One region of the Azospira sp. MPR-LB4 genome, then DNA from elsewhere that is predicted to be linked to it. Evidence: riboswitches for the same ligand, from Rfam matches in the RefSeq annotation. Region 1 holds a riboswitch; the other holds the start of a gene.
What was found. Region 1 has a riboswitch for glycine ahead of AC3QLZ_RS06755 (trimeric intracellular cation channel family protein). Riboswitches for the same ligand answer to the same signal wherever they lie in the genome.
Positions count from the first base shown of each region.

Region 2: linked by a shared signal. The riboswitch ahead of gcvT (glycine cleavage system aminomethyltransferase GcvT) and the one ahead of AC3QLZ_RS06755 (trimeric intracellular cation channel family protein) in region 1 are both predicted to bind glycine.

Region 1 is NZ_CM179521.1:1,480,106-1,487,758, forward strand. It holds gene aceA (isocitrate lyase) at 1-178, shown strand, start outside; gene AC3QLZ_RS06745 (DMT family transporter) at 400-1,287, shown strand; gene AC3QLZ_RS06750 (thioredoxin domain-containing protein) at 1,289-1,789, opposite strand; glycine riboswitch at 1,916-2,020, shown strand; gene AC3QLZ_RS06755 (trimeric intracellular cation channel family protein) at 2,286-2,900, shown strand; gene AC3QLZ_RS06760 (CBS domain-containing protein) at 3,035-3,466, shown strand; gene AC3QLZ_RS06765 (LysR family transcriptional regulator) at 3,506-4,414, opposite strand; gene AC3QLZ_RS06770 (haloacid dehalogenase type II) at 4,554-5,243, shown strand; gene AC3QLZ_RS06775 (sulfite exporter TauE/SafE family protein) at 5,243-6,028, shown strand; gene aceB (malate synthase A) at 6,081-7,653, shown strand, end outside.
Region 2 is NZ_CM179521.1:562,435-570,087, reverse strand. It holds gene gcvP (aminomethyl-transferring glycine dehydrogenase) at 1-1,952, opposite strand, end outside; gene gcvH (glycine cleavage system protein GcvH) at 2,016-2,402, opposite strand; gene gcvT (glycine cleavage system aminomethyltransferase GcvT) at 2,454-3,545, opposite strand; glycine riboswitch at 3,762-3,871, opposite strand; gene AC3QLZ_RS02685 (bacterioferritin-associated ferredoxin) at 4,179-4,328, shown strand; gene bfr (bacterioferritin) at 4,466-4,939, shown strand; gene AC3QLZ_RS02675 (alpha/beta fold hydrolase) at 4,996-5,862, shown strand; gene AC3QLZ_RS02670 (3',5'-nucleoside bisphosphate phosphatase) at 5,942-6,781, shown strand; gene AC3QLZ_RS02665 (L-threonylcarbamoyladenylate synthase) at 6,793-7,416, shown strand; gene AC3QLZ_RS02660 (site-2 protease family protein) at 7,485-7,653, shown strand, end outside.

The DNA.
Region 1 (7,653 bases):
CTACGTGGAAATGGTGCAGGAGCCCGAATTCGCCGCCCGCGAAGACGGCTACACCTTCGTTTCCCACCAGCAGGAAGTGGGCACCGGCTACTTCGACGACGTGACCACCGTGATCCAGGGCGGCTCCTCCTCCGTCAAGGCCCTGACCGGTTCCACCGAAGAAGAACAGTTCCACTAAGCAACACCCGCGGGCATCCCGGCCAGGGTCGGGATGCCCGGCAGCAGATCAGTCTGCTGCCATCAGGAATCCGAATTGCATCATCCCTTATCCTCTTGCTTGGGGAACAGGCCGACACCCACAAGGTGTCGGCTTTTTTTATGTGCCGTCACAAAAAGGCCCATGACAGAAGCGGGCCTGCAGGCAAGAATGGCGGCTCCTTCCGCCTTCGCCCCCAGGCCATGAACGCCGCCAGCCTCGCCCGACTGCTCCTGCTCGCCGCCATCTGGGGCGCCTCCTTCCTCTTCCTGCGCCTCACCGTGCCCGCCTTCGGCACCGTGTGGACGGTGGAAGTGCGGGTCATCCTGGCCGCCGCCAGCCTCACCCTGTTCGCCTGGTGGAGCGGCGAGGCCCTGCAGTGGCGCCGGCACTGGCGCCAGTACCTGATCATCGGCCTGTGCAACTCGGCCCTGCCCTTCCTGCTCTTTGCCTATGCCGCCCAGAGCCTGGGGGCCGGCCTGCTCTCCATCCTCAATTCCACCTCGCCCCTCTTCGCCGTCATTATCGGCGCCCTGTGGCTGCGCCAGCCCATCCGCGCCGTAACCGTGGCCGGCCTGCTGCTGGGCCTGGGGGGTGTGGCCGTGCTGGCCTGGGACGGGCTGCAGAGCAGCGGCAGTCCCGACGCCTGGCTGCCCATGCTGGCCGCCGCCCTGGCCCCTTCCGCCTACGCCTTCGCCAGCGTGTACAGCCGCCACCACGGCCAGGGCATCACGCCCCTGGCCACCACCCAGGGCAGCATGATCTGCGCCGCCCTGCTGGTGCTGCCCCTGGCCGCGCCCCAGGGCCTGCCGGCGGCGGCCACTCCCACCGCCTGGGGCGCCCTGCTGGGCCTGGCGGTGTTGTGCACGGCCTGGGCCTACCAGCTCTATTTCCGGCTGGTGCACGAAGTGGGGCCCCTGGGCGCCCTCTCGGTGACCTTCCTCATTCCGGTATTCGGCGTGCTGTGGGGGGTGTTGCTGCTGGGAGAAAGGCTGGGCGGCCACCTGCTGCTGGGCGGCTCCCTGGTGCTGTTGGGCACGGCCCTGGCCAACGGCCTGCTGAAGTGGCCGCGGCTGGCCCGCCCGGCCTAGATCAGCGGCTAGCGCGACGCGCCACGACGCCGGCCAGGGCCAGGATTTCCTCGCCTTCGTCGGCAGAAAAGCCTTGCGGCAGGGCCGGCCGGCCGTCACCGGCCAGGGCGGCGGCGACGGAACGGCCCAGGATGGCGCCGTCCGGCAGGATGGGACCGAAGAAGCGCAGTTCGCCGCCCCGGATCACCGCCAGGGTGGGAAAGGTTTCCACGTCCAGGCTGGGCAGGGCGTCCGCCGCATCCTCGATGTCGATCCAGGCCCAGGCGCCCTCATGGCCCGCCGCGGCGGCCGCCGTGGCGGCCTCGAAGCCCCGGCAGACGCCGCACCAGGCGGCGCAGAGCACCAGCACCACCGGCGCTGCCGGCGCCGCAGCGGCAGCGGCAGCAACAGCGACAGCGTCGGGCCATTGCAGGTCGGCAAAGCGCAACAGGGAAACGGGGGACTGGGACATGGTGGCAAAGGCCGCCGCAGCGGCCGCGAAGTGGGCGGGAAAGGCGGCCATTGTGCGCCAATCCCGCCGCCCGGGGGAATGGGTGGCACGGGAAAAGGTGGGGGAACCGGGCGCCGGATCACGGATAGCAGGCCCTGCCGCCCGGCATTGCCAAGGCGGCCCCGGGCGCGGATAATCCGCCCTCCCGCAGGAGAGAGGGGCCCATGCCGCAACCGGCGCCGGGCCTCCGCCGAAGGCGCAAGCTCCCATAATCGCTCAGGCACCAGGAACTGCGGGTTTCGTATTTGCCGTCTGGAGAGCGGCCGGCCGCAACGCGGCGCGGCCCACCGAAGGGGCTAAGCCGGCGCCGTGGGGCGCAGGCCGAAACTCTCAGGTACAAGGACAGGGGGAGAGGCGCATCCGGCAAGGGTCTTCAGCATGGCCTGCCGCCGGACCTTATCTGTAAAGGCGCTTCCGTCATGCCCTGCCACGCCCCAATACCGGCGCACCTGCCGGCCTATTCCCTTTGCTTTGTCGCATCCTGCCTGCCTCTGCGGGGAGGTGTTCCGTGCTGATCACCATCTACCTCATCGCCATCACCGCCGAGGCCATGTCCGGCGCCCTGGCCGCCGGCCGGCGCAACATGGACATCTTCGGCGTCGCCTTCATCGCCTTCGTCACCGCCCTGGGCGGCGGCACCATCCGCGACATGGTGCTGGGCCACTTCCCCATCGGCTGGACCCAGCATCCACCCTACATCTACCTGGTCATTTCCGCCGGCCTGGTGACCACTCTCTTCGCCCGCTTCATGCACCACCTGAAGACCGTCTTCCTGGTGCTGGACGCCCTGGGCCTCATCGCCTTTTCCCTGATCGGCTGCGAAGTGGCCCTGGGCATGGGCTACGCCCCGGTGGTGGTGATCATGGCCGGCATGATCACCGGCATCTTCGGCGGCATCCTGCGGGACGTGCTGTGCAACCAGGTGCCGGTGGTGTTCCGCCAGGAGCTGTACGCCAGCGTCTCCCTGGCCGTGTGCAGCCTCTACCTGGTGCTGCGGGACCTGGGCCTGGGCACGGAGGCCAACACCCTGATCAGCTTCGGCCTGGGCCTGGCCCTGCGCCTCTGCGCCATCTGGCGCGGCTGGAAGCTGCCCACCTTCTCCTACCGCCAGCGCTGGGACTGATGCCGGCCCGGCCCCGGGAAATCCCCGGGGCCCGCCGATTCATTCTTTTGATGGCCGGAAACCGGCCCCGGGCCGCCGGGTCCATCCCTCATCGCCGGGCTTGACCCACCACAACAACGATGAGGAGACCCACCATGCCCCACCGCAGCATTGCCCACATCATCAGCCAGCAGACCCCGGTCACCGCGACCGCCGACCTTACCGTGCGGGAGGCCTGCCAGCGCATGGCCGCCGCCAGGGTCGGCGCCCTGCTGGTGGTGGAACACGGCTTTCTCACCGGCATCTTCACCGAGCGGGACGCCCTCAACCGGGTCCTGGCCCCGGGGCTGGACCCGGAGCACACCCTGCTGTCCGAGGTGATGACCGCCAATCCCCGCGCCGTGCCGCCGGAAAAGCCCCTCTCCTACGCCCTGCACCTGATGCACATCGGCGGCTACCGCCACATGCCGGTGGTGCAGGCTGGGCGCCCCCTGGGCATGGTCTCGGTACGGGACGCCCTGGGGGCGGAAATCTGCGATTTCGAGCGGGACCTGGAATCCCTGGAAAAGATCGCCACCGCCCTGTAGGCCCCGCCTGCCCCGGACTACCGGGCAGGCGCCGGCGCCTCAGGCCGGCGTCTGCCAGTAGCCCGGGTTGCCGTAGGTGTTCTTGAGGAAGTCGATGAACAGCCGCACCCGCAACGGCAGATGGCGGCGCTGGGGAAAGACGGCATAGATGCCCACCGGCGGCGCCGCCCATTCGTCCAGCAGGGACACCAGCCGGCCCGCCGCCAGATCCTCCCCCACCTCCCACACCGAACGCCAGGCCAGGCCGTAGCCGGCCAGGGCCCATTCGTGCAGCACGGCGCCGTCGTTGCACTCCAGGGTGCCCGCCACCTTCAGCACCAGGCTTTCCCCCTCCTTTTCCGGATGGCGGAAGGTCCAGCCCCGCTGCTGGCCGAGGGACAGGCAGTTGTGCCCGGCCAGATCCTCCAGGGCCCGGGGCGTGCCGTGCCGCGCCAGGTAGGCGGGGCTGGCCACCACCACCCGCCGCATGTCCCCCAGCTTCAGGCTCACCAGGCTGGAATCGCTCAGTTCGCCGATGCGCACCGAGAGGTCGATGGCCTCGTTCACCAGATCCACCAGGCGGTCCGTCAGGTCCAGGTTCACGGTCACTTCCGGATTGCCGGAAAGGAAGTCGGCCACCAGGGGCGCCACGTGCTTGCGCCCGAAACCGGCCGGGGCCGAGACCTTGAGGTGGCCGCTGGCCTTGACCCCGCCCAGGCTGACCGAGGCTTCGGCATTGGCCAGGTCATTGAGGATGCGCTGGCAATCCTCCAGGAAAGCGCTGCCCTCGAAGGTGAGGGACAGCTTGCGCGTGGTGCGCACCATCAGCTTCACCCCCAGGCGAGCCTCCAGGGCGTCCAGGCGGCGGCCGATGATGGCCGGGGTCACCCCTTCCTGGGCCGCGGCGGCGGAGAGGCTGCCCTTGGCGGCCACGTTCACGAAGGCATTGATCTGCTTGAAGGCATCCATGGCATTACATACTTAAAGTAAAAGATCATTCGCTGCAATCCTAGCTTATCTTTTACCTCGAGCAACAATAAACTGCGATGCGTAGGCTGATCCATAATCTCCGGATCGACCCGCAAACCCCAAGTCCGACAGAGAAAAAATGACCGCCCCCTGCCCGATCAAAGCCATCGCCTTCGACGCCTACGGAACGCTGTTCGACGTTTATTCCGTCGGCGCCCTGGCCGAGCAGCTTTTCCCGGGCAAGGGGGTGGCGCTCGCCGCCCTGTGGCGCGACAAGCAGATCGAATACAGCCGCATCCGCAGCATGAGCGGCCGCTACAAGCCCTTCTGGGAAGTCACCCAGGACGCCCTCATCTATGCCGGCGCCGCCATCGGCGTGGCCATGGGCGAAACGGAACGGGGCCGGCTGATGAGCCAGTACGCCTGCCTCTCCGCCTTCCCGGAAAACCTGCCGGCCCTCAAGGAACTGAAGACCCTGGGCCTGCCCCTGGCCATCCTCTCCAACGGCACCCGGGCCATGCTCGACATCGCCGTCAAGAGCAGCGGCATGGGCGGCATCTTCGACCACATCCTGTCCGTCGAGATGGTGCAGAAATTCAAGACGGACCCGGAGGTGTACCAGCTGGGACCCGACGCCTTCGACCTGCCGGCCCGGGAAATCCTCTTCGTCTCGGCCAACAGCTGGGATGCCTGCGCCGCCACCTGGTTCGGCTACACCACCTTCTGGATCAACCGTACCGGCCAGCCGCCGGAGCAGCTCAACGTCAGCCCCACGGCCAGCGGCCATCGTCTCTCCGACGTGGTGGCCTTCGTGCGGGAGAACCAGTGATGGAACTCCTCACCATTGCCCTGGTGGGCGGCGGCGCCTTTCTCGCCGGCGGCATGAACGCCATGGCCGGCGGCGGCACCTTCTTCTCCTTCCCCGCCCTGCTCGCCGCCGGGGTGCCCCCGGTCACCGCCAACGCCAGCAATACCGTGGCCCTGTGGCCCGCCAGCCTGTCTTCCGCCTGGGCCTACCGGCGGGAGCTGCTGCGGCACAAGTCCTGGGTCATTCTGCTCACGGTGGTGGCCCTGATCGGCGGCCTCGCCGGCGGCCTGCTGCTGCTGGCCACCTCCAACGCCGCCTTCGCCAAGCTCATCCCCTGGCTGCTGCTCACTGCCACGGCCCTTTTCGCCTTTTCCGGCCAGGTCGCGAAGCTGGTGGCCTGGAGCAAGACCCGCCTGGGCCTCCAGGCCGATCCCGATGCCGGGCGCAGGAGCGTCGGCGGAACCCTCTTTCAGCTCGCCGTATCGATCTACGGCGGCTTTTTCGGTGCCGGCCAGGGCATCCTCATGCTCGCGGCCCTGTCGATCCAGGGCCTGGAGGACATGCAGGAGCTCAACGCCATCAAGAACTGGCTGTCGGCAATCAACTACACGGTGTCGGGCCTCACCTTCATCATCGCCGGAGCCATCAGCTGGCCCCACACGCTGCTGATGCTGGTGACCGCCATGGCCGGCGGCTACGCCGGCGCCGCCCTAGCCCGGCGCCTGCCGGCCCTGTGGCTGCGCCGCCTGGTGGTGGCCGTGGGCACCGTGCTGACGATCATCTACTTCGTCAAAACCTATTTCTGAAATTTCCCTTTTCCCGATTACGCATTTTCAACGATTCAAACTAGGAGAGACCATGAGCCTGAACCTGCCCGCCGGTATGCAAATCACCGCTCCCATCCAGCCCCAGTACGAAAGCATCCTCACCCTGGAGGCCCTGGAGTTCGTCGCCAAGCTGCACCGCGCCTTCGAAGGCCGCCGCCAGGAACTGCTGAAGGCCCGCGTCGAGCGCCAGGCCCGCATCGATGCCGGCGAGATGCCCGACTTCCTGCCCGAGACCAAGCACATTCGCGAGGGTGACTGGAAGGTCGCCCCTTTGCCCGCCGCCCTGGAGCGTCGCCGCACCGAAATCACCGGCCCGGTCGAAGCCAAGATGATCATCAACGCCTTCAACTCCGGCGCTGATTCCTACATGACCGACTTCGAGGATTCCAACTCCCCCAACTGGGACAACCAGATCCAGGGGCAGGTCAACCTCTACCAGGCCATCCGCCGCCAACTCTCCTTCAAGAACGAAGCCGGCAAGGAATACAAGCTCAACGACCAGATCGCCACCCTGCAGATCCGTCCCCGGGGCTGGCACCTGGATGAAAAGCACGTGACCGTGGACGGCCAGCGCGTCGCCGGCGGCATCTTCGACTTCGCCCTGGTCTTCTTCCACAACGCCAAGGAACAGATCGCCCGCGGCGCCGGCCCCTTCTACTACCTGCCGAAGATGGAATCCCATCTGGAAGCCCGCCTGTGGAACGACATCTTCGTCATGGCCCAGGACCACATCGGCCTGCCCCAAGGCACCATCAAGGCCACCGTGCTGGTGGAAACCATCCTCGCCACCTTCGAGATGGAAGAGATCCTCTACGAACTGCGCAACCACTCCGCCGGTCTGAACGCCGGCCGTTGGGACTACATCTTCTCCTGCATCAAGAAGTTCAAGAAGAACAAGGACTTCTGCCTGGCCCAGCGCGGCGTCATCACCATGGAAGTGCCCTTCATGCGCTCCTACGCCCTGGCCCTGGTGCAGGCCTGCCACAAGCGCGGCGCCCCTGCCATGGGCGGCATGAGCGCCCTGATCCCCATCAAGAACGACCCGGTGGCCAATGAGAAGGCCCTGGCCGGCATCCGCCACGACAAGGCCCGCGATGCCAAGGACGGCTTCGACGGCGGCTGGGTGGCCCACCCCGGTCTGGTTTCCATCGCCCACGAAGAGTTCGTCAAGGTCCTGGGCGACAAGCCCAACCAGTGGGAAAAGCAGGTGGAAGGCTCCTTCGGTCCCAAGGACTGGCTCAACTTCCAGCCCGAGCAGCCCATCACCGAAGCCGGCCTGCGCAACAACATCAACGTCGGTATCCACTACCTGGGTTCCTGGCTGGCCGGCAACGGCTGCGTGCCCATCCACAACCTGATGGAAGATGCGGCCACCGCCGAAATCTCCCGCTCCCAGGTGTGGCAGTGGGTGGTCTCTCCCAAGGGCATCCTGGACGACGGCCGCAAGGTCACCGTGGAAATGGTGCGCCCCATGATCGCCGAGGAACTGGCCAAGGTGAAGGCCACCGTTGCAGCCCAGGGCGAAGACACCGCCACCTACGACCAGGCCGCCGTGATCTTCGACAAGATGAGCCTGACCCCGGACTATCCGGAGTTCCTCACCC
Region 2 (7,653 bases), 920 kb from region 1:
ATCAGGCAGGAGAGCTTGGCGGCGTGCTGCTCGGCCTTGGCCTTGAGATCGGCCACGTCCACGTTGCCGTTGTCGTCGCAATCCACCACCACCACCTGCAGGCCGGCCATCTGGGCGGTGGCCGGGTTGGTGCCGTGGGCGGACTTGGGAATCAGGCAGATGTCGCGCTGGCCCTGGCCGTTGGCCTCCTGGTAGCGGCGGATGGCCACCAGGCCGGCGTATTCGCCCTGGGCGCCGGAGTTGGGCTGCATGCAGACGGCGTCGAAACCGGTGACGGTCTTCAGCCACTCGGCCAACTGCTCGATCATCTCCAGGTAGCCCTGGGCCTGGTCCAGGGGCGCGAAGGGGTGGATGTCGCCGAACTCGGGCCAGGTGACGGGAATCATCTCGCTGGTGGCGTTCAGCTTCATGGTGCAGGAACCCAGGGAGATCATGGAGTGATCCAGGGCCAGGTCCTTGTTCTGCAGCTTCTTCAGGTAGCGCAGCATCTCGTGTTCGGTGTGGTGGGTGTTGAACACGGGATGGCTGAGGATGGCGTCGGTGCGCAGCAGCTCGGCCGGCAGGGCTGGGTCGGCGGCGGCCACCTGGGCGTCCAGGGCCTCGATGTCGACTTTCACGCCAGCGATGAGTTGCAGCAGGGTGGCCACGTCTTCCCGGGTGGTCTTTTCATTGAGGGCGATGCCGAGGCGGCCGCCCTCGATCAGACGCAGGTTGTAGCCGGCATTCTGGGCGGCCTGGTACACGGTGAGGGCCTTGGCCCCCAGGTCCAGCTGCAGGGTGTCGAAGTAGCAGGCGTTGAGCTGCTTGATGCCGGCCTTGGCCAGGCCCGTGGCCAGGATGGCGGCCAGGCGGTGGATGCGGCGGGCGATGGTCTTGAGACCCTCGGGGCCGTGATAGACGGCATACATGCCGGCCATGTTGGCCAGCAGCACCTGGGAAGTACAGATGTTGGAATTGGCCTTCTCCCGGCGGATGTGCTGTTCCCGGGTCTGCAGGGCCATGCGCAGGGCCTTGTTGCCCCGGGCATCGACGGAGACGCCGATGATGCGGCCGGCCACGGAGCGCTTGTGTTCGTCCTTGCAGGCGAAGAAGGCGGCATGGGGGCCGCCGAAGCCCATGGGAATGCCAAAGCGCTGGGAAGAACCCAGGGCCATGTCGGCCCCCATGGCACCGGGGGATTTCAGCAGCACCAGGGCCATGAGGTCGCAGGCCACGGCGGTGACGGCACCCTTGGCCTTGAGGGCGGCGATGGTGGCGGTGAGGTCCTGCACCTCCCCCTTGTCGTTGGGGTACTGCAGCAGGGCGCCGAAGACCTCCACCGTGGCGGCTTCTTCCACCGGCCCGAAGATCAGCTCGAAGCCGAAGTAGGCGGCCCGGGTCTTGACCACGTCGATGGTCTGGGGGAAGCAGGCTGCATCCACGAAGAAGCGGTTGGAGCCGGACTTGGAGACGCGGCGGGCCATGGTCATGGCCTCGGCGGCGGCGGTGGCCTCGTCCAGCAGGGAGGCGTTGGCCAGTTCCAGACCGGTGAGATCGATGATCACCTGCTGGTAGTTGAGCAGGGCTTCCAGGCGGCCCTGGGCGATCTCGGCCTGGTAGGGGGTGTAGGCGGTGTACCAGCCCGGGTTTTCCAGCACGTTGCGCAGGATCACCTTGGGCGTCAGGGTCTCGTGATAGCCCTGTCCGATGAGGGACTTTTTCACCACATTGCGACCGGCCAGGGCCTTCAGGTCGGCCAGGGCCTCATGCTCGCGCCGGGGGGCGGGCAGGGGCAGGTCGGCGGGGAAGCGGATGGCGGCGGGCACGGTCTGATCCACCAGCTGATCCAGGCTGGCGGCACCGATGGCGGCCAGCATCTGGCTCATTTCGCTGGCGCAGGGGCCGATGTGGCGGGCGATGAACTCGTCCTTCTGTTCCAGGGCGGAAAGGGACTGGGGCAGGGTATCGGACATGGGCAATCTCGGGAGGCGGAAAGAAAAAAGGGAAGGGGCTTTGCCCTTCCCTTGTCTGTTGGCTTATTCGCTGTCGGCCACGGCACCGTAGGCGGCGGCATCGAGCAGGGCGCCCAGGTCGCCGGCGTTGGCCGGCTGCAGCTTGAACAGCCAGGCGGCGTAGGCGTCCTGGTTGAGGGTCTCGGGGGCATCCACCACGGCCTCGTTGACGGCGGTGACGCTGCCGGCGATGGGGGCGTACACGTCGGCGGCGGCCTTCACGGATTCCACCACGGCGGCTTCCTGGCCGGCGGCCAGGGTCTTGCCCACTTCCGGCAGCTCGATGAAGACCAGGTCGCCCAGGGCTTCCTGGGCGTGGTCGGTGATGCCCACGGTGACGCTGCCGTCGGCTTCGAGGCGAACCCATTCGTGGCTCTTGGTGTACTTCAGATCGGCGGGAACGTTGGACATGGAACTCTCCTTAAGTTGAATGTGAATTCTGATTGCTGAAATCGGGATAAATCAGGCCACGGCCTTGCCGTGACGGGCGAAAACGGGTTTGACCACCTGGGCGTTGAGCAGCTTGCCGCGGATATCCACCTGCACGGTGTCGCCAATGGCGACGCCCAGGGGCAGGCGGGCCAGGGCGATGGATTGTTCCAGGGTGGGGGAGAAGGTGCCGCTGGTGATTTCACCCTCGCCCTGGCTCGTCACCACCTTCTGGTGGGCCCGCAACACGCCCTTGTCCAGCAGCTTGAGGCCGAGGAACTGGGCCTTCTGGCCGTTGGCGAGGAGGGCGGATTTGCCGACGAAGTCCCGCTCGGACTTGAGGTCCACGGTCCAGGCCAGGCCGGCGTCCAGGGGGGAGACGGTTTCGTCCATATCCTGGCCGTAGAGGTTCATGCCGGCCTCCAGGCGCAGGGTGTCCCGGGCGCCCAGGCCGCAGGGGCGCACGCCGGCGGCGATCAGGGCATTCCAGAAGTCCTCGGCCTTGGCAGCGGGGAGGGCGATCTCGAAGCCGTCCTCGCCGGTGTAGCCGGTGGTGGCAATGAAGAACTGGCCGATCTGGGTGCCGAAGAAGGGGGCCAGGTTTTTCGTGGCGGCCTTCACCTCGGGCAGCACCTGCCACACCTTGGCCTTGGCCTGGGGGCCTTGCACGGCGATCATGGCTACGGCCTTGGGACCTTCGCGCAGGGGAATGACGGAGACGTCCAGCTGCCACTGACCCAGGAGCTGATCCATCCAGGCCAGGTCCTTGTCGGCGGTGCCGGCGTTGATGACCACCCGGTAGTGGGTGTCGGTGAGGTAATAGACGATGAGATCGTCCACCACGCCGCCTGCCTCGTTGAGCATGGCGCTGTAGAGGGCCTTGCCCGGGACTTTCAGCTTGTCCACGTTGTTGGCGATGAGGCGCAGGAGGAAGGCCTTGGCGTCGGCACCGGTGACATCCACGGCGCACATGTGAGAGACGTCGAACATGCCGCAGTCGTTGCGCACGGCATGGTGCTCCTCGATCTGGGAGCCGTAGTTCACCGGCATGTCCCAGCCGCCGAAATCCACCATGCGGGCATTGAGGGCGCGGTGGGCCTTGTTGAGGACGGTTTGCTTCGTCATTTCAGTTCCTTGGGCGGGGCTGTGAAAGCCGATTCTGAAAACGAAAAAGGGGCGAGCCGGAAAATTCCAGACAGGTCTGGTTTCCGGCTCGCCCCCTCTGTCCTGCAACCTGAGAGTGTTGCGGTCCCCGTTCGTTCCACCCGGAGGATGGAGAAACAGCGGCCGTTGCCCCCTTCGGTGGGCCGCCCGGACCGGGGGCCGCTCTCCAGAGATGTTCTGCCGCAAACGGTCCTTTTTGCCTGAGCGATTTCGGGGCTAGCGAATGGTGGATTGCGCCTTCGGCGGCAGCCCGTGGAAGCCGGGCCGCGCTCTCCCGTTTGCGCGGCGGACTATACCCAAAGGCAGGGGGCATGACAACAAGCCCGGGCGGCGCTGCCAGCGGCGTTTTCCCAGACCGCGCCAATGCTAGATTTCAGGCCGTCGCCCGGATGCCCGGCAAGGGCCTCCGGGAGGGCCGGGAGTTGGCTTGCTACATGGGTTGATAAATATTTGTTGAGAAGCACTTGCATTTGGATGGGTTCGTGATAATAATTCTCATTAGTTTGTTAGCCATCCATCTGTTCAGGAGCACCCGCCATGTATGTCTGTGTCTGCCACGCCGTTACTGATCGCCAGATCTCAGCGTCCGTAGCCATGGGCGCCTCCACGCTTGCCGACCTGCGCGACGAGCTGGGGGTGGGCACCTGCTGCGGCAAATGCGCCCGGGAAGTGCGCCAGCAGTTGCGCGACGAACTGGGCCAGTGCCGGGGCTGCGGCAAATGCGCTAACGCCAAGCATTGTTGAACCTCGGGTTGCGGTTCGGTCGGGCAGTCCGTTCCGCTTTTTCCCCTTGCCCTCGCGTCACATCGGCGCGGGGGCTTCTTTTTTGTGCCTTGTGCTAATCTACCGGCATCCATTCCCCAACGAATCAGGAGCCAGCCATGAAGGGCGATAAAAAAGTCATTCAGTACCTCAACAAGATTCTGGCCAACGAGCTGACCGCCATCAACCAGTACTTCCTGCATGCCCGCATGTACAAGAACTGGGGCCTGAAGAAGCTCAACGAACACGAGTACCACGAGTCCATCGACGAGATGAAGCATGCCGACAAGGTGATCGAGCGCATTCTCTTCCTCGAAGGCCTGCCCAACCTGCAGCAGCTGAACAAGCTGTTCATCGGCGAGAACACCAAGGAAATGCTGGAGTGCGACCTGAAGCTGGAACTGGCCGCCATCCCCCTGCTGCGCGAAGCCATTGCCTACTGTGAAGGCGTGGCCGACTACGTCACCCGGGATCTGCTGGAAGACATCCTGGAAAGCGAGGAAGAGCATGTGGACTGGCTGGAAACCCAGCTGGAGCTGATCGCCAAGGTGACCCTGCCCAATTACCTGCAGTCCCAGATGCACGACGACTGAGTCCTGCGCCACCACACCCGGGGCCGGCCTGTGCCGGCCCTTTTCATTTGCCTGCCATGAAACCGAGCCGAGTCGAATATTTCTCCCTGCGCGGCCGTCGCCAGGCCCTGCGCCGCTGGGGGCCTGCCGAGGCGCCGCCCCTGGTGTTGCTGCACGGCTGGATGGACGTTGCCGCCTCCTTCCAGTTCGTGGTGGATGCCCTGAGTCGGGAGTGGTCCGTGCTGGCACCGGACTGGAGGGGCTTCGGCGACAGCCAGGAAAATCGGGGGCCCTACTGGTTCGCCGATTACCTGGGTGATCTGGATGCCATGCTGGACAGCCTGTTCCCCCGGCAGGCCGTGCCCCTGGTGGGGCACAGCATGGGCGGCAACGTGGCCTGCCTGTACGCCGGATTGCGGCCCCAGCGGATCAGTCACCTGGTCTCCCTGGAAGGTTTCGGTATCAATGACATGGTCCCGGCCCAGGCGCCGGAACGCTTGTCGGCCTGGCTGGATCAACTGGCTGCGCCGCCCTCACTCCATGCCTACGCCGACCGGACCGCCCTGGCATCCCGCCTGCGCCGGGACAACCCGCGCCTGACACCTGCTCGGGCCGAGTTCCTGGCCACCCATCTGGGGCGTGTCGACGATGACGGGAGTGTGAAGTGGGCCGGCGATCCCTGGCACAAGGCCGCCAGTCCGCTGCTCTACCGGCTTGAGGAAGCCAAGGCCTGCTGGCGCCGGGTCCAGGCGCCCACCCTGTGGGTGCGGGGAGCGGAAACCTCTTTCCTCAAACGCTTTCATATAGACGAGGGCGACTATCGGGAACGCCTGGGCTGTTTTGCCTCGGCCCGGGAAGCCGTGGTGGCCGATGCCGGCCACATGCTGCATCACGATGCGCCCGAGGCGGTGGCAGCGCTGCTGGAGTCCTTCATCACGGCCTGAGGCCAAGGGGCGGCGCGGCCCCTGTGCTATGATTCCGCGCTTTCCTGCTGTCTTGGGGCGCCTTTGTCGCGACCTGCCGATGTCTGACCTGAACTGGGATTTCCACTGCCACTCCACCGCTTCCGACGGCCTGCTGCCGGCGGCCGAAGTGGCGCGCCGCGCCGCCGGCAACGGGGTGCAATTGCTGGCCCTGACCGACCATGACGATCTGGCCGGCCTGCCCGCAGCCCGGGCCGCGGCGGAGGAAATGGGCATGGGCCTGGTCAATGGCGTGGAAGTTTCCATCGAATGGGAAGGCCTCTCCATCCACGTGGTGGGCCTGGGCTTCGATGCCGCCAATCCGGTTCTGAACGAAGGGCTGGCCGGCATCCGCAGCGGCCGGGTGGAACGGGCTAGGCGCATGGCCGAGGCCCTGGAGGCCATTGCCATCCGCGGCGCCTTCGAGGGCGCCATGGCCTATGCGGAAAACCCCAACCTGATTTCCCGCGCCCATTTCGCCCGCTATCTGGTGCAGATCGGCCTGTGCAAGGACGTGCACAACGTCTTCGACAACTACCTCACCCCGGGCAAGCCCGGCTACGTGGAGCATCGCTGGGCTTCCCTGGAGGACGCGGTCAGCTGGATTCGTGCCGCCGGCGGTTTGGCCGTGGTGGCCCATCCGGGGCGCTACAAGATTTCCAATGCGGCCTTGCGCCGTTTTCTGGGCCAGTTCAAGGATGCGGGCGGGGAGGGCATCGAGGTGGTGACCGGCAGCCACAGCCCCGACCAGATCCATCATTTCGCCCGCCTGGCCCGCCATTACGGCTTTCTCGCCTCCCGCGGCTCCGACTTCCACGGGCCGGAGGAGAGCTATACCGATCTGGGGCGCCTCTCGCCCCTGCCGGACGGCCTCACGCCCATCTGCTCCCGTTTCGTCTGATCATCCACGCCATGGCCGAATATCTTTCCCTCCATCCCGATAATCCCCAGCCCCGCATGCTGGCCAAGGCCGCCCAGGTCCTGCGGGAGGGGGGGCTGATCGCCTTTCCCACTGACTCCTGCTATTCCCTGGCCTGCCATCTGGGCGACAAGGAGGCCCTGGATCGGCTGCGGGCCATCCGCGGCGTCGATGACCGGCACCACATGACCCTGATGTGCCGCGACCTGTCCCAGATCGCCCACTTTGCCCGGGTGGACAATGCCCAGTACCGCCTGCTCAAAACGGTCACGCCGGGCAGTTACGTGTTCATCCTGGAAGGCACCAAGGAACTGCCGCGACGGGTGATGCACCCCAAGCGCAAGACCATCGGTCTGCGGGTGCCCGACCATCTGGGCGCCCTGGCCCTGCTGGAGGAGTTCGGCGAGCCCCTGCTCACCGCCACCCTGCAGCTGCCCGGGGATGAAGCGCCTCTCACCGAAGGCTGGGAGATCCAGGACCGTCTCGACGACCAGCTGGAGCTGATCCTGGATGGCGGCCATTGCGGCACCGAGCCCACCACCGTCATCGACCTCACCAGCGGGGCACCGGAACTGGTGCGGGCCGGCCGCGGAGCGCTGGCCCCCTTCGGTCTCTGACCAGCACGGCCGACCGGAGCCGGGTCGGTCCCTTTGGTAGAATCCCCCCTTTATTACGCTGACGCGCCATGGACCAACTGATCCAGACTCTTGCCATTGCAGCCCTGCCGGTGATCTTCGCCATCACCCTGCACGAGGCCGCCCATGGTTATGTGGCGCGCCACTTCGGTGACCTGACGGCCTATGCGGCGGGGCGCATCAGCCTCAATCCCCTGCGCCACATCGATCCGGTAGGCA